One region of the Streptomyces sp. NPDC041784 genome, then DNA from elsewhere that is predicted to be linked to it. Evidence: riboswitches for the same ligand, from Rfam matches in the RefSeq annotation. Region 1 holds a riboswitch; each other region holds the start of a gene.
What was found. Region 1 has a riboswitch for cobalamin ahead of ACZ6D7_RS10265 (ribonucleoside-diphosphate reductase subunit alpha). Riboswitches for the same ligand answer to the same signal wherever they lie in the genome.
Positions count from the first base shown of each region.

Region 2: linked by a shared signal. The riboswitch ahead of ACZ6D7_RS37900 (cobalamin biosynthesis protein) and the one ahead of ACZ6D7_RS10265 (ribonucleoside-diphosphate reductase subunit alpha) in region 1 are both predicted to bind cobalamin.
Region 3: linked by a shared signal. The riboswitch ahead of ACZ6D7_RS34960 (energy-coupling factor ABC transporter permease) and the one ahead of ACZ6D7_RS10265 (ribonucleoside-diphosphate reductase subunit alpha) in region 1 are both predicted to bind cobalamin.
Region 4: linked by a shared signal. The riboswitch ahead of metE (5-methyltetrahydropteroyltriglutamate--homocysteine S-methyltransferase) and the one ahead of ACZ6D7_RS10265 (ribonucleoside-diphosphate reductase subunit alpha) in region 1 are both predicted to bind cobalamin.

Region 1 is NZ_JBVJAB010000004.1:180,728-187,969, forward strand. Features, by position in the region: gene ACZ6D7_RS10255 (NACHT domain-containing protein) at 1-3,147, opposite strand, end outside; gene ACZ6D7_RS10260 (GNAT family N-acetyltransferase) at 3,303-3,809, shown strand; cobalamin riboswitch at 3,862-4,002, shown strand; gene ACZ6D7_RS10265 (ribonucleoside-diphosphate reductase subunit alpha) at 4,127-6,490, shown strand; gene ACZ6D7_RS10270 (ribonucleotide-diphosphate reductase subunit beta) at 6,490-7,242, shown strand, end outside.
Region 2 is NZ_JBVJAB010000027.1:66,942-74,183, reverse strand. Features, by position in the region: gene cobN (cobaltochelatase subunit CobN) at 1-1,040, opposite strand, end outside; gene ACZ6D7_RS37905 (cobyric acid synthase) at 1,037-2,548, opposite strand; gene ACZ6D7_RS37900 (cobalamin biosynthesis protein) at 2,545-3,495, opposite strand; cobalamin riboswitch at 3,597-3,736, opposite strand; gene ACZ6D7_RS37895 (CU044_2847 family protein) at 4,009-4,362, shown strand; gene ACZ6D7_RS37890 (nSTAND1 domain-containing NTPase) at 4,349-7,242, shown strand, end outside.
Region 3 is NZ_JBVJAB010000022.1:96,427-103,668, reverse strand. Features, by position in the region: gene ACZ6D7_RS34985 (molybdopterin-dependent oxidoreductase) at 1-589, opposite strand, end outside; gene ACZ6D7_RS34980 (hypothetical protein) at 702-2,045, shown strand; gene ACZ6D7_RS34975 (superoxide dismutase) at 2,110-2,751, opposite strand; gene ACZ6D7_RS34970 (hypothetical protein) at 2,837-3,289, opposite strand; gene ACZ6D7_RS34965 (cobalt-precorrin-6A reductase) at 3,435-4,226, opposite strand; cobalamin riboswitch at 4,425-4,607, shown strand; gene ACZ6D7_RS34960 (energy-coupling factor ABC transporter permease) at 4,638-5,393, shown strand; gene ACZ6D7_RS34955 (energy-coupling factor ABC transporter substrate-binding protein) at 5,390-5,872, shown strand; gene cbiQ (cobalt ECF transporter T component CbiQ) at 5,876-6,625, shown strand; gene ACZ6D7_RS34945 (energy-coupling factor ABC transporter ATP-binding protein) at 6,622-7,242, shown strand, end outside.
Region 4 is NZ_JBVJAB010000007.1:253-7,494, reverse strand. Features, by position in the region: gene ACZ6D7_RS16590 (CaiB/BaiF CoA transferase family protein) at 1-734, shown strand, start outside; gene ACZ6D7_RS16585 (HpcH/HpaI aldolase/citrate lyase family protein) at 724-1,710, shown strand; partial or broken gene ACZ6D7_RS16580 (alpha/beta hydrolase) at 1,890-2,054, opposite strand; partial or broken gene ACZ6D7_RS16575 (IS5 family transposase) at 2,056-2,550, shown strand; partial or broken gene aceB (malate synthase A) at 2,595-4,192, shown strand; partial or broken gene ACZ6D7_RS16565 (3-hydroxyacyl-CoA dehydrogenase NAD-binding domain-containing protein) at 4,189-4,693, shown strand; cobalamin riboswitch at 4,692-4,914, shown strand; gene metE (5-methyltetrahydropteroyltriglutamate--homocysteine S-methyltransferase) at 5,068-7,242, shown strand, end outside.

The DNA.
Region 1 (7,242 bases):
GTGCCTGCGGTACCCCCCGCGCTCGTCGGCGCGGGCGCCGATGTTGTCGGCGACGCCCTTCTCGTCGATCCACAGGAACCGCTCGGGCTGCCCGGTCTCCAGGGCGAGGGCCACCAGGTCGCCCGCCTCGGCGACGAACGGATGCAGGGGCCGCCGGACCTGGTCGCCGTCCTCACCGGGCCGGCCCGGCGCCGCGTTCACCGTGCCCGCCATCGACAGCCAGCGCTTCACGGTCCGTACGGCGGTGGCCCCGCCCAGCGGCTGGATCGGCTCGTGCCCGTCGGGGTGGCCGCCGTTGCGCCCCGCCGCACCGTGCCCCCGGTCATTGCCGCCGGCGCTGTCCGCCAGCTCCCACAGGCACAGGGCCTGGAGCAGGCTGAGCTGGGCGTACCAGCACCGGGACTGCTGCAGCACGGTCTCCGCCTGGCGGATCAGGCCGGCGCGGCCGCCCGGGTAGGTGTGCGGGTGCCGTTGGCGCCGGTTGGCCGCGTACTTGAAGCCCTGGGCCAGCGCGGCCTCCAGGGCGAGCGGCAGGTCGGGGGCGCCGCCGGTGAACGCCGGGTCGAGGTGGCGCAGCCACTTGGTGAGGCGTTCCTGGGCCTCGTCGCGGTGGGCCTCGTCGACCGAGCCCAAGAGCATGGGGACCGCCCAGGCCCGCATCACGAACTCCCGGAAGAGAGCGACCCGTTGCTCGCGGTAGCGCGCGTTCAGCTCCCGCCGCTCGCGCTGCAGCCGCCGGACATCCTCGGCCGACGCGGCGCGCGAGGACACCCCGGCCGCTCTCGCCCGCCCCATGCGCGCGGCCCACGTCTCGTACTCCCCTCGCTTCCAGGCCCTCAGCTGCTCCAGCCGGTCGTTGTACTCCTCCACGGGGTCGCTGTTCAGGCCGACCCGCTCGCGGATCACGGCGAACGCCGCGTTGCCGCCGGCTCCGAACTCCTGGGACACGGCCAGGCGGATCGAGTAGGAGGGCTCCTCGATGCCCAGCTGGAACAGCTCCCAGTACAGCGGGGTGGTGTCGATCCGGTCGGAGGTCTTGCGCAGCGCGGCTCCGACCTGCTTGATCAGTCTCCGCTTCGCGTCCCGCAGGGTGCGCCGGTCTCCCTTGATGCCGGGCCAGCGTGCGCGCACCTCCGCGACGATGCCGGCCAGCCGTCTCGGGTCGTGCTCCGCGCTCTCGATCTCCACGGCCGCCGCGTAGAGGTCGAGGGCCTTCGGATCGTCCGTGCGGCGGCCCGCGGCCGTGCTCAGCCGGAGGGCCGGCGGGCGGCCCCGCACGGATGTCTGCCGGGCCAGCTCGGCGATCTCCTTGCGCACGTCGGCCCGGATCCCGCCGCCCCGGGCCGGAAGGCTCGCCGCCCGCGCCCGGGACAGCAGCACCAGGGCGATGAGCAGCTCACGGCTGGGACCGGGCGGCTGGAGCGCCTGTTCGACCAGTTCCCCGGCGCCCCGCTCCCCCAGGTGGTTCAGCACGCGGTAGCCGAAGTAGGCCTGGATGATGCTGTGCGGGAAACGGACCCTGCGCTCGAAGCCCTCCACCAGCTTGAGCTTGCTCGCGTGGGCCGCGAGGCGGGCCAGGGCGGCGTGGCACTGGTCCATGTTCCCCGCGTGCAGCCGTCTGCGCTCGTCGTCGCCGAGCCGCTCGCACAGCGCGTCCCAGATCCGCTGCCGGTGCCAGTCGGAGAGGTCGTTCCCGTGCTTGCCGTACTGGTCGAAGACGCGGCCGGCCCACAGGTGCTGTGCCCGGGCCCGGGCGCGCCGCGCCGGTCCGGGGTGCAGGACGTCCGGGTCGAGCAGCTCCGCGAGGCCGACCTCCAGCTTGTCCTGGAGCAGTCCGACGCAGGCCAGGGCCGAGGCCACCTCGAGGGTGTCCCGGCGCTCCTGCGGGGCCAGCGCGACGTCCTCGCGCAGCTTCCCCTCGCACAGCGCCTCGGCCCAGGTCTCCAGCAGCCAGAGCCGCAGGGTGGCGCGGTCACGGCTGCGGGTGTTCATGTGGTGGGGATCGGCGTCCGGACGGTCGTGCTCCAGGGCTCCGCGCCGGTGCAGTTCGCGGGCGATCTGGAGGTAGACCGGTGACTCGGTCACCTCCGCCGTCTCCACGATCCAATCCACCCGGCGCTCGTCGGTCTCCGGTACGCCCGCCTCGACGAACCGCAGCGCCGCCTCCTCGCCGAGCGGTTCCAGTTCGACGATCGCGGCGGAGGTGCTCTCCAGCGGGCTGTGCGGCCGGGAGGCGATGACCAGGGGCAGCTTCTCCTCGTGGGCGCGTTCGATGGCCCGTCGGATGACGTTGTCCCGGTTCTGCTGGCGCCCGTCGTCGAGGAGGGCCTCCTCCAGGCCGTCGGCGAGGACGACCGGCTTGTCGTCGGCGAGGAGCTGTTGCCAGACCCGGTCGGTCTTGCCGCGCGCCAGGATGCCCTTGGGTGCCTCGTCGGCGAAGCGGCGCCTGGCGAGATGTTCGAAGTTCAGGTCGCCCCCGTCGACCGCGTCCCGCAGCCGGATCGGTACGGGTACGGCGTTCTGGTGGGCCAGGAGTTCGGTGAGCCGTACGAGGACGGCGGTCTTCCCCGCGCCGACGCCGCCGACGAGCAGATAGGGCCGGCGGGTGTCGCGCTCGCGCAGCCGCTCGGCGATGACCTGGGCGATCTCCTCCCGTCCCACGATCTCGGCGGTGTCGTGCCCGGCGGTGGGCACCAGCTTGCGGGGATCGCGCAGTGCCTTGGCGAGGTATCGCCGTTTGGTCCAGCGGTACCACCAGAACAGGAAGAGCGTGGCGGCGATCGAGGCGGCGAGGATCGGACCGACGAACTTGAAGACGGTGTCGAAACCCTGGTTGTGCTGCCGCCATTTCTCGAAGCCGGTCGTCTCGCTCGTGATGAGGATGGCCAGGCCCTCCCCGATCCAGGCGAGCAGCGCGAGCACGGCGACGAGCCAGACGATCCGGGTGACGTTGGCGTAGGTGACCCAGCGGCGCCATTTCCGGGGGCGGGTGGCCCCGCGGCGGGCCTCCAGACGGATCGTCAGGGTGTGCCAGCGGCCCACGAGGCCCTGTCCTACCCGGCTTCCCGCGCGCCGGAGGTCCAGTGTCGCCATCGGCGCGTCGCGCGGCCGTTCCTTGCCGGGCAGGTGGCGGACGACCCTCGTCATCGTGTGCTCCCTCCGAGAGCGGATCTCGGGACGGAGGACCTGCGGGGCGCCGACGCCTTCTTCCATGGAAGCACTCCCGGCACGCCCCGCAACCCGGCCGCCCCACCGCGGAAATCGGGGGCTCCCGGGTGCGGCCGTCCGACAGACTCGGGGCCATGGACATCGTGATACGACCGGCGGAGATCGCCGAGTACGAGGCGCTGGGCGAGATCACCGCCCGGGCCTATCTCGAGGACGGCCTCCTCGACTACGGCGGGAACGACCTGTACCTGCCCGTGCTGAAGGACGTGGCCGGGCGGGCGGCCGCCGCCGAGGTGCTCGTAGCCGTGGAGGGCGGCCGGCTCCTCGGTGGGGTGACCTTCGTCCCGGGCCCCGGCCCGATGGCCGATCTGGCGGTTCCCGGCGAGGCCGAGATCCGGATGCTCGCCGTCGACCGGGCCGGCCGCGGCCGGGGTGCCGGTGAGGCCCTCGTGTGGGCCTGCGTCGAGCGCGCGCGGGCCGTCGACGGCTGCGCGCGTGTCGTGCTGTCGACCCAGCGGACCATGTACGCGGCCCATCGCATCTACGAACGTCTCGGCTTCGTCCGAACACCCGAGCGGGACTGGAATCCCGTGCCGGAGCTGGACGACATCACTCTGCTCGCCTATCAGTTGACGCTCTGAAACCGCCTCGACACAACATCTGGGGGTGGCGTGACCGGCGAGCACAAGATGTATGCTCATGCTCGCTGTCGTCGCAGGGGAATCCGGTGCGAATCCGGAACTGTCCCGCAACGGTGTACTTGTGCATGTCTGTTCCCAGGAGCCGTCGTGCGCAGGAGTCAGTCCGAGGACCTGCCGACAGCGCACCCGGCCGTCCGGCTCGGGTGCCTGCCGTCCGGGCCTCGTGGAGTGGGCCGGTGGACCGCGACGCCGTGCGCGCTCGTGTGCTGCCCCCTGCCCTCCGCCAGGCCCATTGCCGAGCGAGGGAGAGCCCCCACGTGACCATCGCGCCAGCCGACCCGGCTTCAGCCATCCAGCTGGACACCGACGGTCCCGGTACCGCGTTGCTGCGGACCCTGACCGAGCTGACCGCCGACCTCCCCGACGCCGACCCCGGCCGGGTCGCCGCCGCCGCGCTGCGCGGCCGGTCCGCGCGGGCGGACGAGACGGAGCTGCGCGAGCTGGCCACGGAGGCGGCCGCCGGCCTGATCTCCGAGGACCCCGCCTACTCGAAGCTGGCCGCCCGGCTGCTGACCGTCGGCATCGCCGCCGAGGCCGCCTCGCAGGGCGTGACGACGTTCACCGAGTCCGTCGCCGTCGGCCACCGCGAGGGCCTCATCGCCGACCGCACCGCCGACTTCGTGACGCTGCACGCGGCGCGGCTCGACGCGCTGATCGACACCGGCGCCGACGACCGCTTCGGCTACTTCGGCCTGCGCACCCTGCACAGCCGCTACCTGCTGCGCCACCCCCTCACGCGCAAGGTCGTCGAGACGCCCCAGCACTTCCTGCTGCGGGTCGCCGCCGGCCTCGCCGAGGACGACACCCCGCGCTCCGTCGACGAGGTCGCCGCGCTCTACGGGCTCATGAGCCGGCTCGACTACCTCCCGTCGTCCCCCACGCTCTTCAACTCCGGCACCCGGCACCCGCAGATGTCGTCCTGCTACCTGCTCGACTCCCCGCTGGACGAGCTGGACTCCATCTACGACCGCTACCACCAGGTGGCCCGGCTCTCCAAGCACGCCGGCGGCATCGGACTGTCGTACAGCCGGATCCGCTCCCGCGGGTCCCTCATCCGCGGCACCAACGGGCACTCCAACGGCATCGTCCCGTTCCTGAAGACCCTGGACGCCTCGGTGGCCGCCGTGAACCAGGGCGGCCGGCGCAAGGGCGCGGCCGCGGTCTACCTGGAGACCTGGCACTCCGACATCGAGGAGTTCCTGGAGCTGCGCGACAACACCGGTGAGGACGCCCGCCGTACGCACAACCTGAACCTCGCGCACTGGGTGCCGGACGAGTTCATGCGCCGGGTGAACGCCGACGAGGTGTGGTCGCTGTTCTCCCCGGCCGACGTGCCCGAGCTGGTCGATCTGTGGGGCGAGGAGTTCGACGCCGCGTACCGCAAGGCGGAGGCCGCCGGGCTCGCCAGGAAGACCATCCCGGCCCGTGATCTGTACGGCCGGATGATGCGCACCCTCGCGCAGACCGGCAACGGCTGGATGACCTTCAAGGACGCGGCCAACCGCACCGCCAACCAGACGGCCGAGCCGGGCCATGTGATCCACTCCTCGAACCTCTGCACGGAGATCCTGGAGGTCACGAACGACGGCGAGACGGCGGTCTGCAACCTGGGGTCGGTCAACCTCGGCGCGTTCGTCGACACGGCGAACGGCGACATCGACTGGGAGCGGCTGGACGAGACCGTCCGCACCGCCGTGACCTTCCTCGACCGGGTCGTCGACATCAACTTCTACCCGACCGAGCAGGCGGGCCGCTCCAACGCCCGCTGGCGCCCGGTGGGCCTGGGCGCGATGGGCCTCCAGGACGTCTTCTTCAAGCTGCGGCTGCCCTTCGACTCCGCCGAGGCCAAGGCGCTGTCCACGCGGATCGCCGAGCGCGTGATGCTCGCCGCGTACGAGGCCTCCGCGGACCTGGCCGAGCGCAACGGCCCGCTGCCGGCCTGGGAGAAGACCCGTACCGCCCGTGGTGTCCTGCACCCCGACCACTACGGCGTCGAGTTCACCTGGCCGGAGCGCTGGGCGGCGCTGCGCGAGCGGATCGCCGCCACCGGGATGCGCAACTCGCTGCTCCTCGCCATCGCGCCGACGGCCACCATCGCCTCCATCGCCGGTGTGTACGAGTGCATCGAGCCGCAGGTGTCCAACCTGTTCAAGCGCGAGACGCTGTCCGGTGAGTTCCTCCAGGTCAACTCGTACCTGGTGCAGGACCTCAAGGCGCTGGGCGTCTGGGACGCGCGGACCCGTGAGGCGCTGCGCGACTCGGGCGGTTCGGTGCAGGACTTCGCGTGGATCCCGGCCGAGGTGCGCGCCCTGTACCGCACGGCGTGGGAGATCCCGCAGCGCGGTCTGATCGACATGGCCGCCGCCCGCACCCCGTACCTGGACCAGGCCCAGTCCCTGAACCTGTTCCTGGAGACGCCGACCATCGGCAAGCTCTCCTCGATGTACGCGTACGCCTGGAAGTCGGGCCTGAAGACGACGTACTACCTGCGTTCGCGCCCGGCGACCCGGATCGCCCGCGCCGCACAGGCCCAAGCCTCCATCCCCGTACAGCAGGTGCCCTCGGAAGAAGCCGTCGCCTGCTCCCTTGAGAACCCCGAGTCCTGCGAGGCCTGCCAGTAATGACCAGCGAAGCCAAGACTGTGTCTGCCAAAAACCTGCTCGACCCGGGCTTCGAGCTGACGCTCCGCCCCATGCGCTACCCGGACTTCTACGAGCGCTACCGGGACGCCATCAAGAACACCTGGACCGTGGAGGAGGTCGACCTCCACTCGGACGTCGCCGACCTGGCGAAGCTGTCCGAGGGCGAGCAGCACATGATCGGCCGGCTGGTCGCGTTCTTCGCGACGGGCGACTCGATCGTCGCGAACAACCTCGTGCTGACGCTGTACAAGCACATCAACTCCCCGGAGGCGCGCCTGTACCTGTCGCGCCAGCTGTTCGAGGAGGCCGTGCACGTCCAGTTCTATCTGACGCTCCTGGACACCTACCTCCCCGACCCGGAGGACAGGGCGGCCGCCTTCGACGCCGTGGAGAACATCCCGTCCATCCGCGAGAAGGCCGAGTTCTGCTTCCGGTGGATCGACGAGGTCGAGAAGCTGGACCGCCTGGAGTCGAAGGCCGACCGCCGCCGCTTCCTGCTCAACCTCATCTGCTTCGCCGCGTGCATCGAGGGCCTGTTCTTCTACGGCGCCTTCGCGTACGTCTACTGGTTCCGCAGCCGGGGTCTGCTGCACGGCCTCGCCACCGGCACCAACTGGGTGTTCCGTGACGAGACCATGCACATGAGCTTCGCGTTCGACGTGGTCGACACCGTCCGCAAGGAGGAGCCGGACCTCTTCGACGACCAGCTCGAACAGCAGGTGACGGACATG
Region 2 (7,242 bases), on a different contig from region 1:
ACGCGCGAGTGCTTGGTCGGGTACGCGGTGAAGACCAGCGCCAGCTTCTTCTCGGCGTTCGGCTTGTGCCTCAGCCGCGCGTGCCGTACGGCGATCCCGGCGACGCGCGCGGCCCGCTCGGGGTCGGCGACGTACACCGGGACGTCGTCGGGACCCTGCTCCTTGAAGGAGAAGGGCACGGTGATGAGCCGCCCGTCGAACTCGGGGATCGCGACCTGCATCGCCGCGTCCATGGGGGAGAGCGCGGCGTCCGACGCGGACCAGGCGGCGTGCGAGGAGGTCAGGCAGAGCCCTTGCAGCACGGGCACGTTCAGGTCGGCGAGCGCCCCGATGTCCCAGGCCTCCTCGTCCCCGCCCGCCGAGGCCTGCGAGGCGTGCGTGCCGCCGGCCGCGAGGACGGTGGCGACCAGCGCGTCCGCCGCCGACAGCAGCTCGTACAGCCCGGCGTCGGCCCCGCGCAGCGAACCGCAGTACACGGGAAGGGCGTTGGCGCCCCGCGCCTCGATCGCGTCGCACAGGGTGTCCACGAACGCGGTGTTGCCGCTCAGCTCGTGGGCCCGGTAGAAGAGCACGCCGACGGTCGGCCGGCCCTCGACCAGGGCACGTTCGCCATGGACGCCGTACTGGGGCATCCGCTGCGGCTCGACGAACCCCTCACCCGTCAGCAGCACGGTGTCGGAGAGGAACCGCGCCAGTTCGGTGAGGTTGGCGGGGCCGCCCTCGACGAGGTACCTGAGCGCCTCCGCGACGACACCGGCGGGCACCGACGACTCGGCCATCAGCTCCGCGTCCGGCACGCTCTCGCCGCCGAGCAGCACGGTCGGGATCCCGGACGCCCTCAGCGCGGCCAGCCCCTCCTCCCAGGCACGCTTGCCGCCGAGCAGCCGTACGACGGCGATGTCCGAGCCCGCCAGGAGCCCGGGAAGGTCCCGCTCGACATCCACCCGGGTCGGGTTGCCGATCCGGTAGTCGGCGCCGGAGGCGGCCCGGGCCGCCAGCAGATCGGTGTCGGCGGTCGACAACAACAACACTGTGCTCATGCGGGCGCTCCCGGTGGAATGAAAGGCAGTCCTTGCGGCGCGCCCGACTCGATGAGCCGCCGGAGCGCGTCCGTGTCCGCGTGCTGTTCGATCAGGTCGCCGAGCCGGTCGAGCTGCTCCTCGCGCAGCGCGGCGAAGGAGGTGTCGGCCGCCGGCACGAACCGGCGGCCCGCGGCGGCCGCCACCTCGCGCAGGAAGGCCCGCCGGAACCCGTCCGACTCCAGCGAGCCGTGCCAGTGCGTGCCCCAGGTCTGTCCGACCCGGCAGCCGTCCAGGAACGGCTCGCCGCCGGTGACGTCGGCCACCCCGTGATGGATCTCGTACCCCTCGACCCGCTCGCCGAGGGCTTCGCCCACCGGCCGGGTGAGGGTCTTCTCCCGGGCGAACCGGACCCGGACGGGCAGCAGTCCGAGCCCGTCGACGTGCCCGCGCCGGCTCTCGACGTCGTCCTCGATGTGCTCGCCGAGGATCTGGAAGCCGCCGCAGATCCCGAGCACGGGCCGGCCCTCGGCGGCCCTGCGGCCGATGGCCCGCGCGAGCCCCCGCTCGCGCAGCCACTCCAGCGCCCGTACGGTCCCCCGGGTCCCCGGCACGACGACGAGATCGGCGTCGGCCAGCTCCTCGGGCCGGTCCACGAACCGCACGACGACGCCCGGCTCGGCGGCCAGCGCGTCCACGTCCGTGAAGTTGGACATCAGCGGGATCGCGCACACGGCGACCCGCAGCACGTCCTCGCCGACGGGCGGGGAGACGTTCGACTCCCGCACGGTCCCGCGCAGCGACACCCGCAGCCCGTCCTCCTCGTCGATCCCGAGGCCGTGCCGGAAGGGCAGCACGCCGTACGTGCGGCGTCCGGTGAGCCCGTGCAGCATGTCGAGCCCCGGCTCCAGCAGGCCGACGTCGCCCCGGAACTTGTTGACGAGGAACCCGGCGACCAGCTCCTGGTCCTCGGGCGAGAGCAGGGCGACGGTTCCGAAGAAGGAGGCGAAGACGCCCCCGCGGTCGATGTCGCCGACGACGAGCACCGGAAGCCGGGCGCCCCGCGCGATCCCCATGTTCACGATGTCGGTCCGCCGCAGGTTGATCTCGGCCGGACTGCCCGCCCCCTCACAGATCACCGCGTCATACGTGCCCCGCAACTCGGCGAGGCAGTCGAGAACGGTTCCGAGGAGTTTCTGCCGGCGCCCGCCGTGGTAGCCGCGGGCGCTCATCTCGCCGACGGGCTTCCCGAGCAGCACGACCTGGCTGCTGCTCTCACCGCCGGGCTTGAGCAGCACGGGATTCATCAGCGCGGTCGGCTCGACCCGGCAGGCCTGCGCCTGCATGGCCTGCGCCCGCCCGATCTCGGCGCCCTCCTTCGTCACGAAGGAGTTCAGGGACATGTTCTGCGCCTTGAACGGCGCGACCTTGACCCCCTGCCGCACCAGCCACCGGCAGATCCCGGCCGTGACGACACTCTTGCCCGCGTCGGAGGTGGTGCCGGCGACGAGCAGACCCCCGCCCCTCATGACGCACGCCCCTTCGCCCTCGTGGCCGCGGCCCGCGCGGCGACGGTGACGCCGAGCACGAGCAGACCGACCCGGCGGGACAGCCGTACGGCCCGCTCGATGTCCTGGACCTCCACGGCACGCCCTTTCTCGTTCAGCACCGGCCGGTGCTCGACCCGGCCCCCGTACGACAGCGTTCCGCCCAGCCGTACCCCGAGCGCCCCCGCGAAGGACGCCTCGACGGGCCCGGCGTTGGGACTGGGGTGCCGGCCGGCGTCGTCCCGCCAGGCCCGCACGGCCCCGCGCGGATCGTCCCCCGCGAGGGCGGCGAGTACGGCGGTCAGCCGCGCCCCCGGCCAGCCGGCGAGGTCGTCGAGGCGCGCCGAGGCCCACCCGAAGCGCCGGTACCGGGCCGACCTGTGCCCGACCATGGCGTCGAGCGTGTTGACGGCCCGGAACCCGAGCAGCCCGGGCACCCCGCCGACGGCCCCCCAGACCAGCGCCCCGACGACGGCGTCGGAGGTGTTCTCGGCGACGGACTCCACCACGGCCCGGGCGATCCCGTCGGCGTCGAGGGCCTGAGGATCCCGCCCGCACAGATGCGGCAGCCGCGCCCGCGCCGCGTCGACGTCCCCCGCCTCCAGCGCGCGCCCGATCACCCGGGCCTCGCGGACGAGGGAGGTGCCGCCGACGACGGCCCAGGTGGCGGCGGAGGTGAGGGCCACGGAGACGGCGGGGGAGGACCGTACGGCGCGCGAGGCGACGGCCCCGAGCGCGACGGCGCCCCCGGCGCACACCGCGGTGTGCAGCGCGCCCCACCCGCGGTGGTCGCGCCACAGCACCCGCTCCACGGCACCGGCGGCCCGCCCGAAACCGGCGACCGGATGGCCCCGGCGCGGATCGCCGAGCAGCAGGTCGCCGAGGAGGCCGAGGGCGGCGCCGTACGCGTGAACGCGATCGGCACGCACCGGCTCAGCCGGCCGTGGGGTCGGGCAGCGACCTGGTGGGGTACCTCAACGGCCGAGCGAGCATGGCGATATGTCCTCACTCAGGGTGTCCACGCCCTGGTTCGACGAGACCGGCGGCGAGAGTTCCTGGCTCCCGGGGGTTACTACCCCGGTGACAGTGGCGGGACCGCGCCGGATTCGCACCGGCTTCCTCTTCTGCCGCCGTACATGGCCCCGGCAGTCCACCACGGGCCCGGAAGGGCCGTCAACTTGCCGTTGACCTGCGCGGGGAGAGTGTGCAGAACCCCACACCGCTAGCACGGGGGGCGGGTGCCGGGGCCCGCTTCCCGGGAAAACCCCTCGAGCGGACGGACCTCCCCGGACCCGCTTGCGGTCGCGGAACGTGAGCGCCTGCAATGGCCCGTACGCCCCCTGAGGGGCACAACGGACGTGAACGGACGCGAATGGACGCGACCGGGTGCGAACGGACGCGAACGGCACCGGAGGGGACGCGGAGTGGCGTATGTGGGTGAAATGCGGCTGGACGACGGGCAGATCGTGCTGCTGGAGGTGACGGGGGAGGGGCCCGGGGGCGTCCAACGGGTCTCCCGGGGCGGCGGCGGGGCCGGCGTCGCGGGCGCGGCGGAGACCCTCCAGCAGGCGCTCGCCCGGGTACGCCCGGCGCTGGGCGCGGTCGTGGAAGGCGCCCGGAGCCTGGCCCGGCCCCCCGGCTCGGTCACGGTCGAGTTCGGCATCACGCTGAGCGCGGAGGCGGGCGTGGTGGTGGCCAAGGGCACCACGGAGGCCCACTTCACGGTGAGCATGCAGTGGTCGCCCCGGGACGAGGACGGAACGGCCCTCCCCGGGCAGCGTGATGGCGCCCCCTGATGAGGACCTCCCCCGGGCCATCGCCCGCTTCTGGAGCGAGGACGGCCGGGTCACCGGCACCGGGTTCCTGATCGCGGAACGGACGCTGTGCACCTGCGCGCACGTGGTGGCGAGCGCGCTGGGCACGGACGAGACGTCGGCGGCGCCGCCGACCGCCCGGGTGACGCTCGACTTCCCCCTCCTGACCCCGCCGTCGGCCGCCCTGCGGGCCGAGGTCACCCACTGGCACCCGGTGCGCCCGGACGGCGGCGGCGACATCGCCCTGCTGACCCTGGCGGAGCCGGTCCCCGGCACCACCCCGGTCCGGCTCGCCGGCGGCACGGCGGTCTGGGACCACGCATTCCGCGTCCTCGGCTTCCCCGCCCGCACCGACGACCACGGCGTCTGGGTGGACGGCAGACTGCGCGCCCCGGTCGGCAAGGGCTGGACCTCGATGGAGGCCCGCCCGCTCTCCGGCGCCCCGCCCATCGGCCGCGGCTTCAGCGGCGGCCCGGTGTGGGACACCGACCAGGGCGGGGTCGTCGGCATGACGGTCGCCGCGGAGACGGGCACGGGCGCGACCACGGCCTACCTGATCCCGGCACCCCTCCTCCTGGGCCTGGACCCGGCCCTGAGCCCGTCCCCCTTCCGCGGCCTGGAACCGTTCCAGGAGGAGGACGCGGGGGTGTTCTTCGCTCGGCGGGGGGACGGGGAGCGGATCGCGGCGGCCCTGCGCGCGCACGCCTTCGTTCCGGTCGCGGGGGCGTCCGGGGTCGGGAAGTCGTCCTTGGTCCGGGCCGGAGTGCTTCCCCTGCTGCGGTCCTCCGGCCACACGGTCACCGACTTCGCCGGCCAGCCGGACACCGATCCGGTACGGACGCTGGCGGAGGCGCTCGGGGAACAGTTCCCGTCGGCGCGGGAACTCGCGGGGGAACTCGTGCGGGAACTCTCGCGGGAACCGCACGCGACGACGGACCGGACCCGGACGGCGGTCCTGCTGGCCGCCCGCATCCTGCGGGAGTCGGGCCCCTCGGGCCACGTCGTCCTGCTGGACCAGTTCGAGGAGACCGTCGGGGCCCGCCCCGCCGACGCCCGGGCCCTCCTGGACGTCCTCCTGCCGATGACCCGTGCCGTCCACCCGTCCGGCCGCCGGCTGCGCGTCCTGGCGACCCTGCGCTCCGCCTCCCTGGAGGAACTGGTCGCGGACGGCAGGGCGGAGGAACTGAGCGGCACGGTCCAGATGATCGCCCCGATGACCCGCGACCAACTGGACGAGGTGGTGCGCAGGCCGATCGAGGCCGTCCCCGGCGTGGAGTTCGAACCGGGCCTGGCCGAACTGATCGTGGCGGACGCGGGCGGTGAGCCGGGTGCACTGCCCCTGGTGGAGTTCGCGCTGGCGGAGCTGTGGGAGCGCCGGGAACACGGCCGCCTCACGCACGCGGCGTACCGGACGATCCGGGGTGTCGAAGGGGCCCTGTCCCGCTATGCCGACCAGCAGCTGGCGCGGGTCTGCAAGGCCCCGGGCGGCCCGGATCCCATGGTGGCCCGCCGCCTCTTCGAACGCCTCGCCCGCCCGGTCAGGGGCAACGAGTACGCCCGCGTCGCCCGGGCCTTCGAGCACCTGCCCCCCGAACTCCGGGTCGCCGCCCAGGCCTTGGCGGCGACCCGCCTCCTGGTCATCGCCCGGGACAGCTCCGGCCGGGAGACGGTGGCACTGGCGCACGAGGCGCTGGTACGGCAGTGGCCGACGCTCGGGGGCTGGCTCGACGAGTCGCGTGCGTTTCTGGTGTGGCACGAGAAGCTGCGGGGGCGGCTGCGGGAATGGGAGGACGCGGACCAGCACCCCGATCTGCTGCTGCGGGGGCAGGAGTTGGCGGCCGCCAGGGTGGTGTCCGCGTCGCGCGCCGCGGAACTCTCCGTCGAGGAGTCGGAGTTCGTCCGCCTCAGCCGGCTGCACCGCACGCGCTCGGTGCGCAGGGGCCGTACCGGCGTCGCCCTGGTGGCCTGCCTGGCTCTGGTGGCGTCCTCGCTCGGGGTCCTGATCTGGGGCATGGTGCGCGACGAGGACCGGGACCAGGCCGACGAGGCGGCGAGGAAGCTGGTCGGCCAGGCCGCGGACCGGGCCCGGGAGGATCCCGTGGGTGCGGCGCTGCTGGCCGCCGCGGCCCGGCGCACGAGCGAGCTGCCCGAGACCAGGGCGGCCGTGATGCGGCACACGTGGCCGCTGACCTCGCTGGTGGCGGTGGACCGGATCCTGCCGGACGGTGAGGTGCGGAAGGTTGCCGCCTCCCTGGACGGCACGGTCATGGCCGTCCTGACGACCGGGCGGCAGGGCAGGCAGGCCTATGTGGTGACGGGCCCGGGACACGGTGTCCCGGGAGCGCGGCGTCTGCCCGGTTCGCCCGCGTCGATGGACGCGGTGGCCGTCAGCGACGACGGCACGAGGGTCGCCGTGGCGGCGGGGCACGGGGACGTGCGGGTGTGGCGGATCGAGAAGGGGGAGCCGCGGAAGGGGCCGTGGTCGTGGAGATGGAGCGCGGACAACACCGCCGAGGCCACCCGGACGCTCGACTTCTCCGACGACGGAACCCGGCTGGTGCACTGGGTTGGCGCCGCCGACCGCTTTTCCCTCTGCCACGGGTCGGCCGTCGACCCGTGGCTGCGGACGGTCCGGGTCGAGGGGAAGGCGGTGAAGGGGCAGGGAACGGCGCTGCCCGTCGGTCGGCTGGAGCCGGAGGAGTGCGTCGAGCACATCGCTCTGCGCGGGGCGCGGCCCGACCGTCTCACCGTGGTCACGTCCAAGCAGGTGACGGAGGAGAACGGTGACACGGGTTCCGTCGGCTCGGTTCGCTCGGTCGACCTGACAGCGCGGCGAGTCGAGCCGGGACCGGCCGAGGTGGG
Region 3 (7,242 bases), on a different contig from region 1:
GCTCCTCCTCGCGCGGGTGGCGCAGGTGGCGCAGATTGCGCAGCGCCTTGGGCGCCTTCAGGACGGCGTGGGCGACGAACGCGGCGAAGAACACCCACGCGCCGTAGAAGTGCAGCGGGTAGAAGGAGCCCGGGAAGACGTAGTCGAGCTGGATGTTGAGGACGCCGGTCACGAACTCGAAGAGGCCGCCGCCGACCAGCAGCAGCAGGGAGATCCGCTCCAGGGCGTGGGCGAGCGAGCGGGCCGGCGGCAGCGCGAACAGCTTCGGCACCACCGACCACAGCTTGGCCAGCAGCACCGGGATCAGGGTGATGCCGAGGGTGACGTGGACGCCCTGGTTGAGCCGGTACAGCCAGTGCGGGTCCGTCGGCCAGGCGAAGAGGTAGAAGCCGAGGACGCCCTTGTCCGGCGTCTTGTCGTTCACCGGCGACAGATCCGGGTTGTAGGCGGCGTACGAGACCAGGCCCGTCACGAACAGCACCGTGATGCCGACGAGCAGGACGACGCCGAGCAGGGACGTGAACCAGGGGCCGCGCAGCGGGCTGCGCCAGAAGCCGGGAGAGGTGGGGAGCCGTGGATCGTCGCGCATGAGCCGACCGTAGGCCGGGGCACCCCCTGAACGGGCTCCGCGACCCATGACGAAACGCTGACGTCCGGCCCGGACGCGGTTCGCCGCCCTCCGCTCGGCCTAGCGTGCCGGTGTGACCCGCTCCCTCCCGCGTGATCTGTGCGCCGCCTCTGCCGCCGCCCTGCTCGTCGTCGTGGCCGTGCTGGTCGGCGGCCACCTCCAGGACACCCACCACACGCTGTTCGTGAACTGGCCCCCGCTGCTGGCCACCTGGGGTCCGCACACCGGACCCGGCACCCCGGCCGCCCTGCTGGTGGCCGCGGCCGTGACGGCGTACGGCCCCGTCCTGGCCGTACGGCTGCCCTGGCGCGCCCTGTCGGCGGCCGTCTGGGGCACGGCCACGGCGTGGATCGTCTCCCTCGCCCTCATCGACGGCTGGCAGCGGGGTATCGCCGCACGGCTCACCACCCGCCACGAGTATCTCCAGGTCGTCGACCGGTTCCACGACGTCCCCGCCGCCCTGCGGGGCTTCACCGGGCACATCCTGCTCGACTCCCCCGACAACTGGCCCGCCCATGTCGCCGGACACCCGCCGGCGGCCACGCTGACCTTCGTGCTGCTCGACCGGATCGGGCTGCGGGGCGGCGGCTGGGCCGGGATCTGGTGCGTCGTGGCCGGCGCGACGGCGTGCGTGGCCGTGCTCGTCGCGGTGCGGGCGCTGGCCGGCGAGGACCTCGCGCGGCGGGCGGCCCCCTTCCTGGTGCTGGCCCCGGCGGCGGTGTGGATGGGCACCTCGGCCGACGCGTACTTCGCGGCGGTCGCCGCGTGGGCGGTGGCGCTGCTGGCGACGGCGGTCACCGCACGGTCGGCGGGCCGGGCGGCGGGCTCGGCGGCGGCGTCCGGCCTCCTGTTCGGGCTCACCTGCTACCTCTCCTACGGCCTCACGCTCTTCGCCGCGCTCGGCGCGGCGGTGCTGCTGCTCGGCCGGGCCGGGGTCCGGGAGCGGCCGGTGATGCTCGTGGCGCTGCTCGCCGGGCTGGCCGTCGTGCCGACGGCGTTCACGCTCGCCGGGTTCGACTGGTGGGAGGCGTACCGGCTGCTGGTCACGCGCTACCACGAGGGCGCCGGGGGCGTGCGCCCGTACGGCTACTGGGTGTGGGCCAATCTCGCCTGCGCGGTGCTGATCACGGGCCTGGCGACGGCGGCGGGGCTGCGGCGCACGGGGGCCGTGCTGCTGCGGCGGCGCACCGCACCGCGCGGCGAGGTCCGGCTCGCGCTGCTCGTAACCGCCGCTCTCGTCGCCCTGCTGGTCGCGGACCTCTCCGGGATGAGCAAGGCGGAGACGGAGCGGATCTGGCTCCCGTTCGCGATGTGGCTGCTGCCGTCCTGCGCGTTCCTCACCCGTCCCCGCGCCTGGCTGGCCGCCCAGGCGGTCCTCGCCCTGCTCCTCAACCATCTGCTGCTCACCGGGTGGTGAGCCGCCCGGGCCGGCCGCCGCCGGCGTCGACCGACGACGGCCCGGGGCTCAGCGGGTCACGGTGTCACGGCGCGAGCAGCAGGCTGTCGCCGCGCTCCTTGGCGGCGGCGTAGCGCCGTGCGACGTCCTGCCAGTTGACGACCTGCCACATCGCCTCGATGAAGTCGACCTTCTGGTTCCGGTACTGGAGGTAGAAGGCGTGCTCCCAGGCGTCGAAGACCAGGATCGGGGTGGAGCCCTGGCCGACGTTGCCCTGGTGGTCGTAGACCTGCTCGACGATCAGGTGGCCGCTGAGCGGCTCGTAGGCGAGCACGCCCCAGCCCGAACCCTGGGTCGTGGCCGACGCCTTGGACAGCTGCGCCTTGAAGTTCGCGAACGAGCCGAAGGACTCGGCGATCGCGTCCGCCAGCTCGCCCACGCCGTCCGCCTCCAACGGCTCGCCGCCGCCGTCGCCGGTCATGTTGTGCCAGTAGATGCTGTGCAGGATGTGCCCGGAGAGATGGAACGCCAGGTTCTTCTCCAGACCGTTGATCGAGCCCCACGACGCCTTGTCCCGGGCCTCGGCGAGCTGCTCCAGGGTGTCGTTCGCGCCCTTGACGTACGCCGCGTGGTGCTTGTCGTGGTGCAGCTCGATGATCTCGGGGCTGATCACCGGGGCGAGCGCCGCGTAGTCGTACGGAAGCTCCGGGAGCGTGTAAACGGACATGTCCGACGTCCTCCGACATTATTGCGAGTGATATGCAGCTGCACGCTAACAGCAAGAGTGCTGTTCTGCCGATCAGTCGTCGGTCCTAGGACTCCGGACGTGTCGCCGCCCCGGCCCCGGCCGGGTGGGCCGTCCACTTCTCCTCGATGCGGCCGGCCTTCCACACGACGAGGGCCAGCAGCCAGGTGGCGAGGAAGAGGCCTACGACGACATAGCCGACAGCGTTCAGGTCCAGGCCCGCGATCCGGTCCCAGAAGGGGCCGTGCAGACCGGCCCGGTCGGCGTGCCTCATGCCGAGCGTGTACGCGGTGACCCCGATCCCGATGCCGAAGGTCCCGCCGCCGCCCACGCTGTAGTGCGCCGGGACGACGACCGCCACCAGCGTGACCCAGCCGACGACGTGCAGGGCCAGGACGAACGCGGCCATCCCGGCGAGGCTCGTCCACGTCTCGCGGGTCAGGGACGTATTGATGCGGCGCCACGACGGACCGCGTCCGGCGGCCTTCGTGGGACGGGCGGATTCCGGGGCGGTGCTCATGGGGGCGCGGGCCTCACCTCTCGGTGAACGGCCGTTCCCGGCCACGCCCTCCAGGCTTCTGCGCATCCTTTGCAGGCACAAGAAGGCAGCGGCAAAGCCCGCGTCAGGTTTCCGTCAGGGCGCCTTCCGTCAGGATGCCTTTCCGTCAGGATGCCTTTCCGTCAGGGCGCCCTTCAGTCGGCACGCCCCGAGGACCGCGGTCCAGGTGCTCCGCGATCCAGCGCGCCGCCGCCTCCGGGTCGGGGACGACCGGAACGCCCTCGGGGGACGGAGGCCGGCGGACCACGATCACGGGCAGCCCGGCCTCACGGGCCGCCGTCAGCTTCGGCGCGGTGGCCGCTCCCCCGCTGTCCTTCGTCACCACCACGTCCACCCGGTGACGGCGCAACAGCTCGCGTTCGCCGTCGAGGGTGAAGGGGCCACGGTCCAGCAGCACCTCCGTCCGGGGCGGGTACGGAGGCTCGGGCGGGTCGACGGACCGCACGAGGAACCACGGTTCGGTGAGGTCCGCGAAGGTGGCCAGACCGATCCGCCCGGTGGTGAGGAACACCCGCCGGCCGAGCCCGGGCAGCAGCGCGGCGGCCTCCTCCAGCGAACCGGCCTCGTGCCAGCGGTCACCGGGCACCGGCACCCAGCCGGGCCGGCGCACGGCGAGCAGGGGCACGCCGGTGCCGGCGGCGGCCCGCGCCGCGTGCCGGGCGATGGTCCCGGCGAAGGGATGTGTGGCGTCGACGAGCGCGTCGACCGCGTGCTCCCGCAGCCAGGCGGCCAGCCCCTCCGCTCCGCCGAACCCGCCGACGCGGACCTCACCCGGGAGCGGCCGGGGAGCGGCGACCCGCCCGGCGAGCGAACTGGTCACCGTCAGACCGGGAACGCCGTCCAGCAGCTCGGCCAGTCGGCGGGCCTCCGTGGTGCCGCCGAGGATCAGTACACGCACGAGAGTCCGGATCCGTTCCTGAAGAGGTGAGGCGGTGAAGGGGTGAAGAGGGGAAGAGGGGAGGAGGGGGAGGGAGTGAGGGGGCGGGCGGCGGGCGCGTTCTCCACTCAAGCACACCGGGGTGTGCGCCGGTGAGTGAGCCGTACCACGACGCCCTCGCGCCCCCCGTTGCCGCTTGTCAGGGCCCTTGTGCGGGCACTACTGTCACCACGCCTCGGTGAACGGGAAATCCGGTGTCAAACCGGTGCGGCCCTCGCCACTGTGATCGGGAAGTCCGGCTCCAGCCCTCACGGGCAGCCACTGGGTCTTCGGACCCGGGAAGGCGGAGCACGGGCGGTGGTACCCGTCAGCCAGGAGACCGGCCGGGGCGCGTCAACCATCCACGAGGTGCTGGAGAGGGTCTGCTGAACCATGCACATAGCCGAGGGTTTCCTCCCGCCGGCGCACGCGGTCGCCTGGGGCGTCGCGTCCGCACCCTTCGTCGTCCACGGAGTCCGCTCGCTCACCCGTGAGGTCAGGGAACACCCCGAGAGCACCCTGCTGCTCGGGGCCTCCGGGGCCTTCACGTTCGTACTGTCCGCACTGAAACTGCCCTCGGTGACGGGAAGTTGCTCACACCCCACCGGCACCGGCCTGGGCGCCATCCTGTTCCGGCCGCCGATCATGGCCGTACTGGGCACCATCACCCTGCTCTTCCAGGCGCTGCTGCTCGCCCACGGCGGCCTCACCACGCTCGGCGCCAACGTCTTCTCGATGGCGATCGTCGGGCCCTGGACCGGTTACGCGGTCTACCGGCTGCTGCGACGCTACGACGCGCCGCTGATGGTCGCGGTGTTCTTCGGCGCGTTCGCCGCCGACCTGTCCACCTACTGCGTGACCAGCGTGCAGCTGGCGCTGGCGTTCCCCGACCCGGGCAGCGGATTCCTGGGCGCGCTCGGCAAGTTCGGCTCCATCTTCGCCGTCACCCAGATCCCGCTCGCGGTCAGCGAGGGCCTGCTCACGGTGTTCGTGATGCGGCTGCTGGTGCAGTCCAGCAAGGGCGAACTGACCCGGCTGGGCGTGCTGGTGACCGGTGGTCGGACCGAGGCCGGGACCGGGACCAAGGCCGAGACCGGCACCGAGACCGGCACCGAGACCGGCACCGGCACCGGGGCGGTGGCCCGATGAGCCGCAACGCGAAGATCAACGCCCTGCTGCTGTTCGTGGTGGCCGCGCTGGCCGTCCTGCCGCTGGCCCTCGGGCTCGGCGACCACAAGGAAGAGCCGTTCACGGGCGCGGACGCCGAGGCCGAGACGGCGATCACCGAGCTCGAGCCGGACTACGAGCCCTGGTTCTCGCCGCTGTACGAGCCGCCGTCCGGGGACATCGAGTCCGCGCTGTTCGCCTTCCAGGCGGCGCTCGGCGCGGGGGTCCTCGCCTACTACTTCGGTCTGCACCGGGGGCGGCGCCAGGGCGAACTCCGGGCGCTGGCACGGCAGGACTCGGCGACCGCCGACGGGCCCGTCCACGCATCCGTCCACGCATCCGTCCACGAGTCGGCCGCCGAGTCGGCCCGCGAGTCCGCTGACAAGCCCGCCACCGAGTCCGCCGACACGTCCGCCGAGAAGTCCGACAAGCCCGTCGCCGAGTCCGCCGAACGGGCCTAGCCGATGCTGCCGATCGACGCGGCGGCGCACAGCAGTCGCTGGCGCCGCCGTCACCCCGTGGACAAGGCCGTGCTCGGACTGGGCCTGACCGTGCTCGCCGTCTCGCTGCCGCCCTGGCCCGGCGCCGCCCTCGTGCTGGTGACCGCGCTCGGGGTGCTGCTGGGCCCGGCGGGCGTGCCGGGCCGTCGGCTGTGGCGGGCCTACCGGGTGCCGCTGGGATTCTGTGCGACCGGCGCGGTCACGCTGCTCGTCCAGGTCGGCGGACCCGACGGGTTCGTCGCCCCGGCCGACGGTGGCGCGGTGCGCGCCGGGGAGCTGATGCTGCGTACCTCGGCCGCCTCCCTCGGCGTCCTGCTGTTCGCCTTCACCACACCGATGTCCGATCTGCTGCCGCGCCTGGTCAAGGCCGGGGTGCCCGCGCCCGTGGTGGACGTGGCGCTGGTGACGTACCGCATGAGCTTCCTGCTGCTGGACTCCGTGCGCCGGATCCGCGAGGCCCAGGCGGCCCGGCTCGGGCACACCAGCCGGGCGGCGGAGTGGCGTGCGCTGGCCGGGCTCGGGGCGACGGCGTTCGTCCGGGCCTTCGACCGGGCCGCGCGGCTCCAGGCCGGGCTGGCCGGGCGCGGCTACGACGGCACCCTGCGCGTCCTCGTGCCCGAGGCCCGGGTCTCCGTCCGCTTCACGGCGGTCAGCGTCGCGCTCCTCGCGGCGCTGGCCGTCCTCACCTTCGTCCTGGAAAGGCCGCTGACATGAGCGAGCCCGTGCTGGTCGCCCTGCGCGGCGCCTCCTTCGCCTACGAGGACGGCCCCGTCGTGCTCGACGGGCTGGACTTCGAGATCCGCGCCGGACGGGCGCTCGCCCTGCTGGGCCGCAACGGCAGCGGCAAGACCACGCTGATGCGGCTGCTCAGCGGCGGGCTGCGGCCTCGCACCGGCGAACTGGCCGTCGAGGGGCGCCCGGTCGGGTACGACCGCAAGGGCCTGACCCGGCTGCGGACGACCGTGCAGCTGGTGGTGCAGGACCCCGACGACCAGCTGTTCGCCGCGTCCGTCGGCCAGGACGTGTCGTTCGGGCCGCTGAACCTCGGCCTGTCCGACGCCGAGGTGCGGGCCCGGGTCGACGAGGCGCTCGCCGCCCTGGACATCACGGGCCTGGCCGACCGGCCGACCCATCTGCTGTCGTACGGGCAGCGCAAGCGGACCGCCATCGCGGGCGCCGTCGCGATGCGGCCGCGCGTCCTGATCCTCGACGAGCCGACCGCCGGGCTCGACCCCGACGGCCAGGAACGGCTGCTCGCCACCCTCGACGGGCTGCGCGCGTCCGGCACGACGGTGGTCATGGCCACCCACGACGTCGACCTCGCGCTGCGC
Region 4 (7,242 bases), on a different contig from region 1:
GCTTTCCCGACGGCCCGCCCGTCCACACCGGCTTCTCGCACGGTGACGCCGTGACCGGCCTGATGGGCGCCTACGCCGTCCTCGCCGCCCTCCACCGCCGTGACCACGACCCCGACTTCGACGGCGAGTGGATCGACCTCGCGCTCTTCGAGTCCCTGTTCCGTCTCGTCGAGTGGCAGGTCATCGTCCACGACCAGTTGGGACGAGTACCCGAACGCTCCGGCAACCAGCTGGCCGTCGCCCCCGCGGCCGTGATCAACACCTACCGCTCACGCGACGGCGAGTGGATCACGGTGACCTCCGCCACGCTGCGCTCAGTCCGCAACATCGCCCGCCTGCTGGGACTCCCCGAGCAGGAGTTCGCCACCGCGCAGCAACAGCACGACCGGCGCGGGCAACTGGACGAGGGCCTGCGGAACTGGGTGGCGGAGCGCGGTACCGGTGAGTGCCTCGAGGAGTTCGCCCGCGCCGAAGTCGTGGCCTCACGGGTGTTCGACGCCGCGGACATCGCCGCCGACCCCGTGTACGCCGAGCGAGAAGACATCGTCACCGTCGATGACCCCGACCTCGGTCCGGTGCGTATGCAGGCGGTGATCCCGCACTTCCGGCAGCAGCCCGGCCGGGTCTGGCGGACAGGGCCCGCCCTCGGACAGGACAACCACCTCGTCTACGGGCACTGGCTCGGACTCAGTGCGGACGAACTGGCCGACCTGGAGAAGAGCGATGTCATCTGAGGCGTCTTCGGAGAGCCCCCCCGAGGGGAACGCGGGAGCGGTCGACCGGCCCCCGCTGCGCTCCCTGCTCTTCGTCCCCGGCACCAGAACCGACTGGCTACCCAAGGCCCGGGCAGCGGGCGCCGACGCGGCCATCCTCGACCTGGAGGACGCGGTGCCCGCCTCGGGCAAGCTCGCCGCCCGCACACAGGTGGCCGATGCCATCGTGCGGTCCGCCGACGCTTCGGCGGATCAGGCGGGACGGATGGCGCTGTTCGTCCGGGTCAACCCGCTGGACGGCTGGGCGGGAGCCGAGGAACTGCGCGCGGTCGTACGGCCCGGGCTCGCCGGCATCGTGCTCCCCAAGGTCTGCTCTGCCGAGGACGTGAAGCTTGCCGACCGGCTGCTGGACTGGTGCGAACAGGAACAGGGCCTGCCGTCGGGACGCGTCGCCCTGGTGCCCCTGCTGGAGACGGCCCGTGGCCTGCGCGAGGCCTACGACATCGCCCGAGCCGCCCCGCGCGTCGCCCACTTGGGAGCTCTCACCGCCGCCGGCGGCGACGTGGAACGCGCCGTCGGCTACCGCTGGAGCCCGGAGGGTACCGAGACGGTGGACTTGCGATCCCGCGTTCTGCTGGACGCCAGGGCAGCGGGAGTGCCGCATCCGGTCAGCGGATTGTGGACGCGCATCACCGACCTGCCGGGGCTGCGCGCCTTCGCCGAACAGAACCGCTCCCTCGGCTACGAGGGGATGATGGCGATCCATCCTTCCCATGTCCCGGTGATCAACGAGGTGTTCTCTCCCGGCCCTGCCGAACTCGCCCGCTCCGCAAGGCTGATCGCGGCGGTCGAGGCGGCACAGGGGGACGGGACGGGCGCGGTGACATTCGAAGGTGAGATGGTCGACGAGGCCATGGCCCGTACGGCACGCCTTGCTCTGGAACGACACGGGGCGCACGTGCGTGTGGCTGATGAACTCCCGCCGTCCGGCCCGTGATTGCGAGACTGCCCACTGCCGGCGGGGCGATGATCCGACGGACCGTGGCACACGGCCGCAGGCCCTGACGAACCGATTTCCCCGACTCCGGGGCCGCGACGCACGATGGGGCGGGACTCCGCCAGGAGGTCCCGCCCCATCTTCCTTGGGTCATGCCGCAATGGGGCACGCGGTCGGGCTCAGAAACGGTCCGGGGCACGCTCCGGGAGCGGAGATCCGGGGAGCACGTCCCGCTGCTGGTCCCTCCGTGCCTCGTCGTTCGAGTCGGCCGTCGCCTTGCAGGTCACGTCCTTCGCCGGGAGCTTGCCGGTTAGCAGGTAGTCGGTGACCGTGCCGTCCGTGCATCGAGGCGGGCTGACCACCAAGGTCCACCTCGCCGTCGACGGCCGGGGCCTGCCCCTGTCGATCGTGCTCACGCCCGGCAACGTCAACGACGCCACCGCATTCGGCCAGGTCCTCGACGGGATCCGTATCCCGCGCACCGTCACGGGCCGCCCGCGCACGACGCCGGAGCGCGTGCTGGGCGACAAGGCCTGTTCGAGCCGGGCGATCCGCCACCTGCTGCGGCGCCGGGGCATCGCTGCCACGATCCCCGAACGCCGCGACCAGGCGGCCAACCGCCAACGCCGAGGGCGCCTCGGCGGCCGCCCGCCTTCGACAAGGAGATTCACCGCGACCGCAACGTGGTCGAACGATGTTTCGCCCGCCTCAAGCAGTTCCGCGCGATCTCGACCGGGTTCGACAAGCTCGCCGACCGCTACCGCGCCGGAATCGTCCTGGCCCCCCTGATCCTCTGGCTCCGCGAACCAGCCAGGTGATCATTTGTCAGACACGCCTTAGGCCCGCCGGGGCCGGTCCCGCCCCCGTACCCGTAGGAGAAGCAGATGCCCACCCACGCACCGACCCGCCAGGTCCGCGTCCTCGCCCCGCCGGGCGAGCGGCACGACGAGATCCTCACCCCCGCCGCGCTGGACTTCGTCGGCCGGCTGGCCGACGAGTTCGGCGGGCGCCGCCAGGAGTTGCTGAAGGAGCGCCGACGGCAGGCGCTGCGGCTGGCCGGCGGCTCCCCGCTCGACTTCCCCATGGCCACCCAGCCGTCCGCGCCGACCCGGCCTGGCGCGTCGCACCGCCCGCGCCCGGTCTGACCGACCGCCGTGTCGAGATCGCCGGACCGCCGGAACGCCGTACGGCCGTCGACGCCCTCACCTCCGGTGCCCGGGTCTGGACGGCTGACTTCGCGGACGCCACCGCGCCCACCTGGGACAACGTCATCGGCCGCCAGCTCACCCTGCGCGACGCCATCGAGGGGCGCAGCGACTTCACCACCTCCGACGGGAAGGCGTACCGGCCCGGCGGCCGCGACCGGCCGGCCACCATCGTCGTCCGGCCGCGCGGCTGGCACCTCGACGAGGAGCACCTGGCATGCGACGGCGCTCCCGTGCCCGCCGCACTGGTCGACTTCGGCCTGTACTTCTACCACTGTGCCCAGCGGCAGATCGACGCCGGCCACGGCCCGTACTTCTCCCTGCCGAAGCTGGAGAACCGGTACGAGGCCCGGCTGTGGAACGACATCTTCGTCTGCGCGCAGAAGGCACTCGGCATCCCCCGGGGCACCGTCCGCGCCACGGTCCCCATCGAGACGATCACCGCCGCCTTCGAGATGGAGGAGATCCTCCACGAGCTGCGCGAGCACAGCTCAGAGCTCAACGCGGGCCGCTGGGACTACCTGTTCAGCCTCCTCAAGACCTTCGGACACCGCACGGACTTCCTGCTGCCCGACCGGACGAAGGTGACCATGACCGCCCCCTTCATGCGGGCCTGCACCGAACTCCTCGTGCGCACCTGCCACCGGCGCGGCGCCCACGCCATCGGCGCCACGGCGTCCCAGCTGCCCGGCAGGGATCCATCCGCGCACGAGGCCGCGCTCGCCACGGTCCGGCTGGACAAGGAGCGGGAGGCGGAGGACGGCTTCGACGGTTCCGGCGTCGCGCACCCGGGACTCGTACGGGTCTGCCGCGAGGTGTTCGACGGCGTCCTGGGCGAGCGGCCGCACCAGATCGACCGTACCCGCGACGACGTGGAGGTGACGGCGGCCGAACTGCTGTCGGTGCGCCGGATCGGCGGACCGCCCACGGCGGAGGGCGTGCGCGCGAACATCGCCGTCGCCCTGCGCTGCTTCGACGCCTGGCTGCGCGGCCGGGGTGCCGTCGCCCTGGACGGTCTGTCGGCGGACACGGCCACCGCCGAGGTCGCCCGCGTGCAGATCTGGCATTGGGTGCGGCACCGGGTGGTGGACCGGGAGACGGTGCTGCGGCTGCTCGACGAGGAACTCGCCGCGCTCGGCGCCGCGTACCCGTGGGCCGCCCTGGACGACGTACGGGCGCTCTTCGAACGCACCGCCCTGGCGGGCGAGTTGCCGCAGTTCTTCACACCCGACGCCTACGCCCGTCACCTGATGCGCCGTGCGGAGCCGCGGTCATGAGCGGGGGCATCCGACGCGTCGGGGTGGTCGGCGGCGGGCAGATGGGCGCGGGCATCGCCGAGGTGTGCGCGCGGGCCGGGATCGACACGGTGGTCTGCGAGGCCGACGCCGTCGCCGCGCGCGCCGCACGGGACCGTGTGGCGGCCTCACTGGAGCGTGCCGTGGGGCGGGGCGGGCTGGACCGGGACGCGGCGCGGGACGCGCTCGCCCGGCTGGTCTTCACCGGCAGCCTGGGGGACCTCGCCGACCGGCAGCTGAGGTCGTGGAGGCCGTCGTCGAGAACGCCGACGCCAGGAACTGGGCTGCGCCCACCCCATGGGCCCACTGAAACAGGCCGACCTGATCGGCCTCGACACCCTCACCGCGATCGCCGAGTCGCTCTACGACGAGTTCAAGGAACCCCTGTACGCCCCTCCCCCGCTGCTCCGGCGGATGGTGCAGGCGGGGCTGCTGGGCCGTAAGAGCGGCCGGGGGTTCCACGTGTACGACGCCACCCCTTAGGCTGGCCGGTGCAGCTGGTTCGCCCCGTCCGCCAGGCGGGAGCGTCGCAAGAGGGAACCCGGTGGGAATCCGGGACTGCCCCGCAGCGGTGAGTGGGAACGACCGCCGTCATACGCACTGGGTCCGAGAACAGGCCTGGGAAGCGACGGCCAGTAGGTGTCCTCCGACGAACGGAGGGCGCGCCCACGAGTCCGAAGACCTGCCAACTGCCCATGCGCGAAACATTCGCGCGCGGACATCCCGGTGACCTCGAGGGCGGGTCGGCGTACACACCGAACGGACGGCCGTGGGCCGCTGCCGTACGGTTCGTCGCACCTTCGCGCCCCCGTCCCGTCGCCGGGATCTCAGGGATTCATCTCGCGAAGGAGATCTCCGTGACCACCAAGCCCGCAGCCGCGGCAGCACGGGCCACCGTGTACGGCTACCCCCGCCAGGGACAGAGCCGGGAACTGAAGAAGGCGATCGAGGGCTACTGGAAGGGCCGCGTCACCGCCGACGCGCTGCGCGCCACCGCCGCCGAACTGCGCCGCACCCACTGGCGGCAGCTGGCCGACGCCGGCATCGACGAGGTCCCCACGGGCGACTTCTCGTACTACGACCATGTCCTGGACACCACCGTCATGGTGGGCGCGATCCCCGCCCGCCACCGGGACGCGGTGGCCGCCGACCCGCTGGCGGGCTACTTCGCCATGGCGCGCGGCACCCAGGACGTCGCGCCGCTGGAGATGACCAAGTGGTTCGACACCAACTACCACTACCTGGTCCCCGAACTCGGCCCGGACACCGTGTTCACGGCCGACTCCACCAAGCCCGTCGCCGAGTTCGAGGAGGCGCTCGGCCTCGCCCTGAGGGGCCGTCCGGTCCTGGTCGGTCCCGTCACCTATCTGCTGCTGGCCAAGCCCGCGCCGGGCGTGCCCGCCGATTTCGACCCGCTCACCCTGCTCGACCGGCTGCTGCCGGTGTACGCCGAGGTCCTCGCCGACCTGCGCGCGGCCGGCGCCGAGTGGGTGCAGCTCGACGAGCCCGCCCTCGTCCAGGACCGCACGCCGGCCGAACTCAGCGCGGCCGCCCGGGCCTACCGCGACCTCGGTGCCCTCACCGACCGGCCGAAGCTGCTCGTCGCCTCCTACTTCGACCGGCTGGGCGAGGCCCTGCCGGTGCTGGCCAAGGCGCCGGTCGAGGGACTCGCGCTGGACTTCACCGAGCGGGCCGCCGCCAACCTGGACGCGCTGGCCGCCGTCGGCGGGCTGCCCGGCAAGCGGCTGGTCGCCGGTGTCGTCAACGGCCGCAACATCTGGGTCGACGACCTGTCGGCGTCGCTCGCCACGCTCGGCACCCTGCTGGGCCTGGCCGACCGGGTCGACGTGGCCGCCTCCTGCTCCCTGCTCCACGTCCCGCTCGACACGGGCGCGGAACGGGACATCGACCCGCAGATCCTGCGCTGGCTCGCCTTCGCCCGGCAGAAGACCACCGAGATCGTCACCCTCGCCAGGGGCCTCGCCCGGGGCACCGGCGCCATCACGGCGGAACTGGCCGCGAACCGGGCCGACCTGGCCTCCCGCGCGAACTCCCCGATCACCCGCGACCCGGCCGTCCGCGCCCGTACCGGCGCCGTCACCGCCGCCGACGCGCGCCGCGCCCAGCCGTACGCCGAGCGGGCCACGGCCCAGCGCGCCCACCTCGGGCTGCCCCTGCTGCCGACGACGACCATCGGCTCGTTCCCGCAGACCGACGAACTGCGCACCGCGCGCGCCGACCTGCGCGCGGGCCGGCTCGACACGGCGGGCTACGAGGAGCGCGTCAGGGCGGAGATCCAGGAGGTGCTCGCCTTCCAGGAGAAGGCCGGCCTGGACGTGCTGGTGCACGGCGAGGCCGAACGCAACGACATGGTCCAGTACTTCGCCGAGCAGCTGACCGGCTACCTGGCCACGCAGCACGGCTGGGTGCAGTCCTACGGCACCCGGTACGTCCGTCCGCCGATCCTGGCCGGCGACATCTCCCGCTCCGAGCCGATGACCGTGCGCTGGACGACGTACGCCCAGTCGCTCACCTCACGCCCGGTCAAGGGCATGCTCACCGGTCCGGTCACCATGCTCGCCTGGTCCTTCGTCCGCGACGACCAGCCCCTGGGCGACACGGCCCGCCAGGTCGCGCTGGCGCTGCGCGACGAGGTGAACGACCTCGAGGCGGCCGGGACCTCGGTCATCCAGGTGGACGAACCCGCGCTGCGCGAGACGCTGCCGCTGCGGGCCGCCGACCGGGCCGCGTACCTGGCGTGGGCCACGGAGGCGTTCCGGCTCACCACAGGCGGGGTGCGGCCGGACACCCAGATCCACACCCACATGTGCTACGCCGAGTTCGGGGACGTCGTCCGGGCCATCGACGACCTCGACGCCGACGTCATCAGCCTGGAAGCCGCCCGCTCCCATATGCAGGTCGCCCGTGAACTCGCCGCGCACGGCTATCCGCGCGAGGCGGGACCCGGCGTGTACGACATCCACTCCCCGCGGGTGCCGAGCGCCGAGGAGGCGGCCGGCCTCCTGCGGACG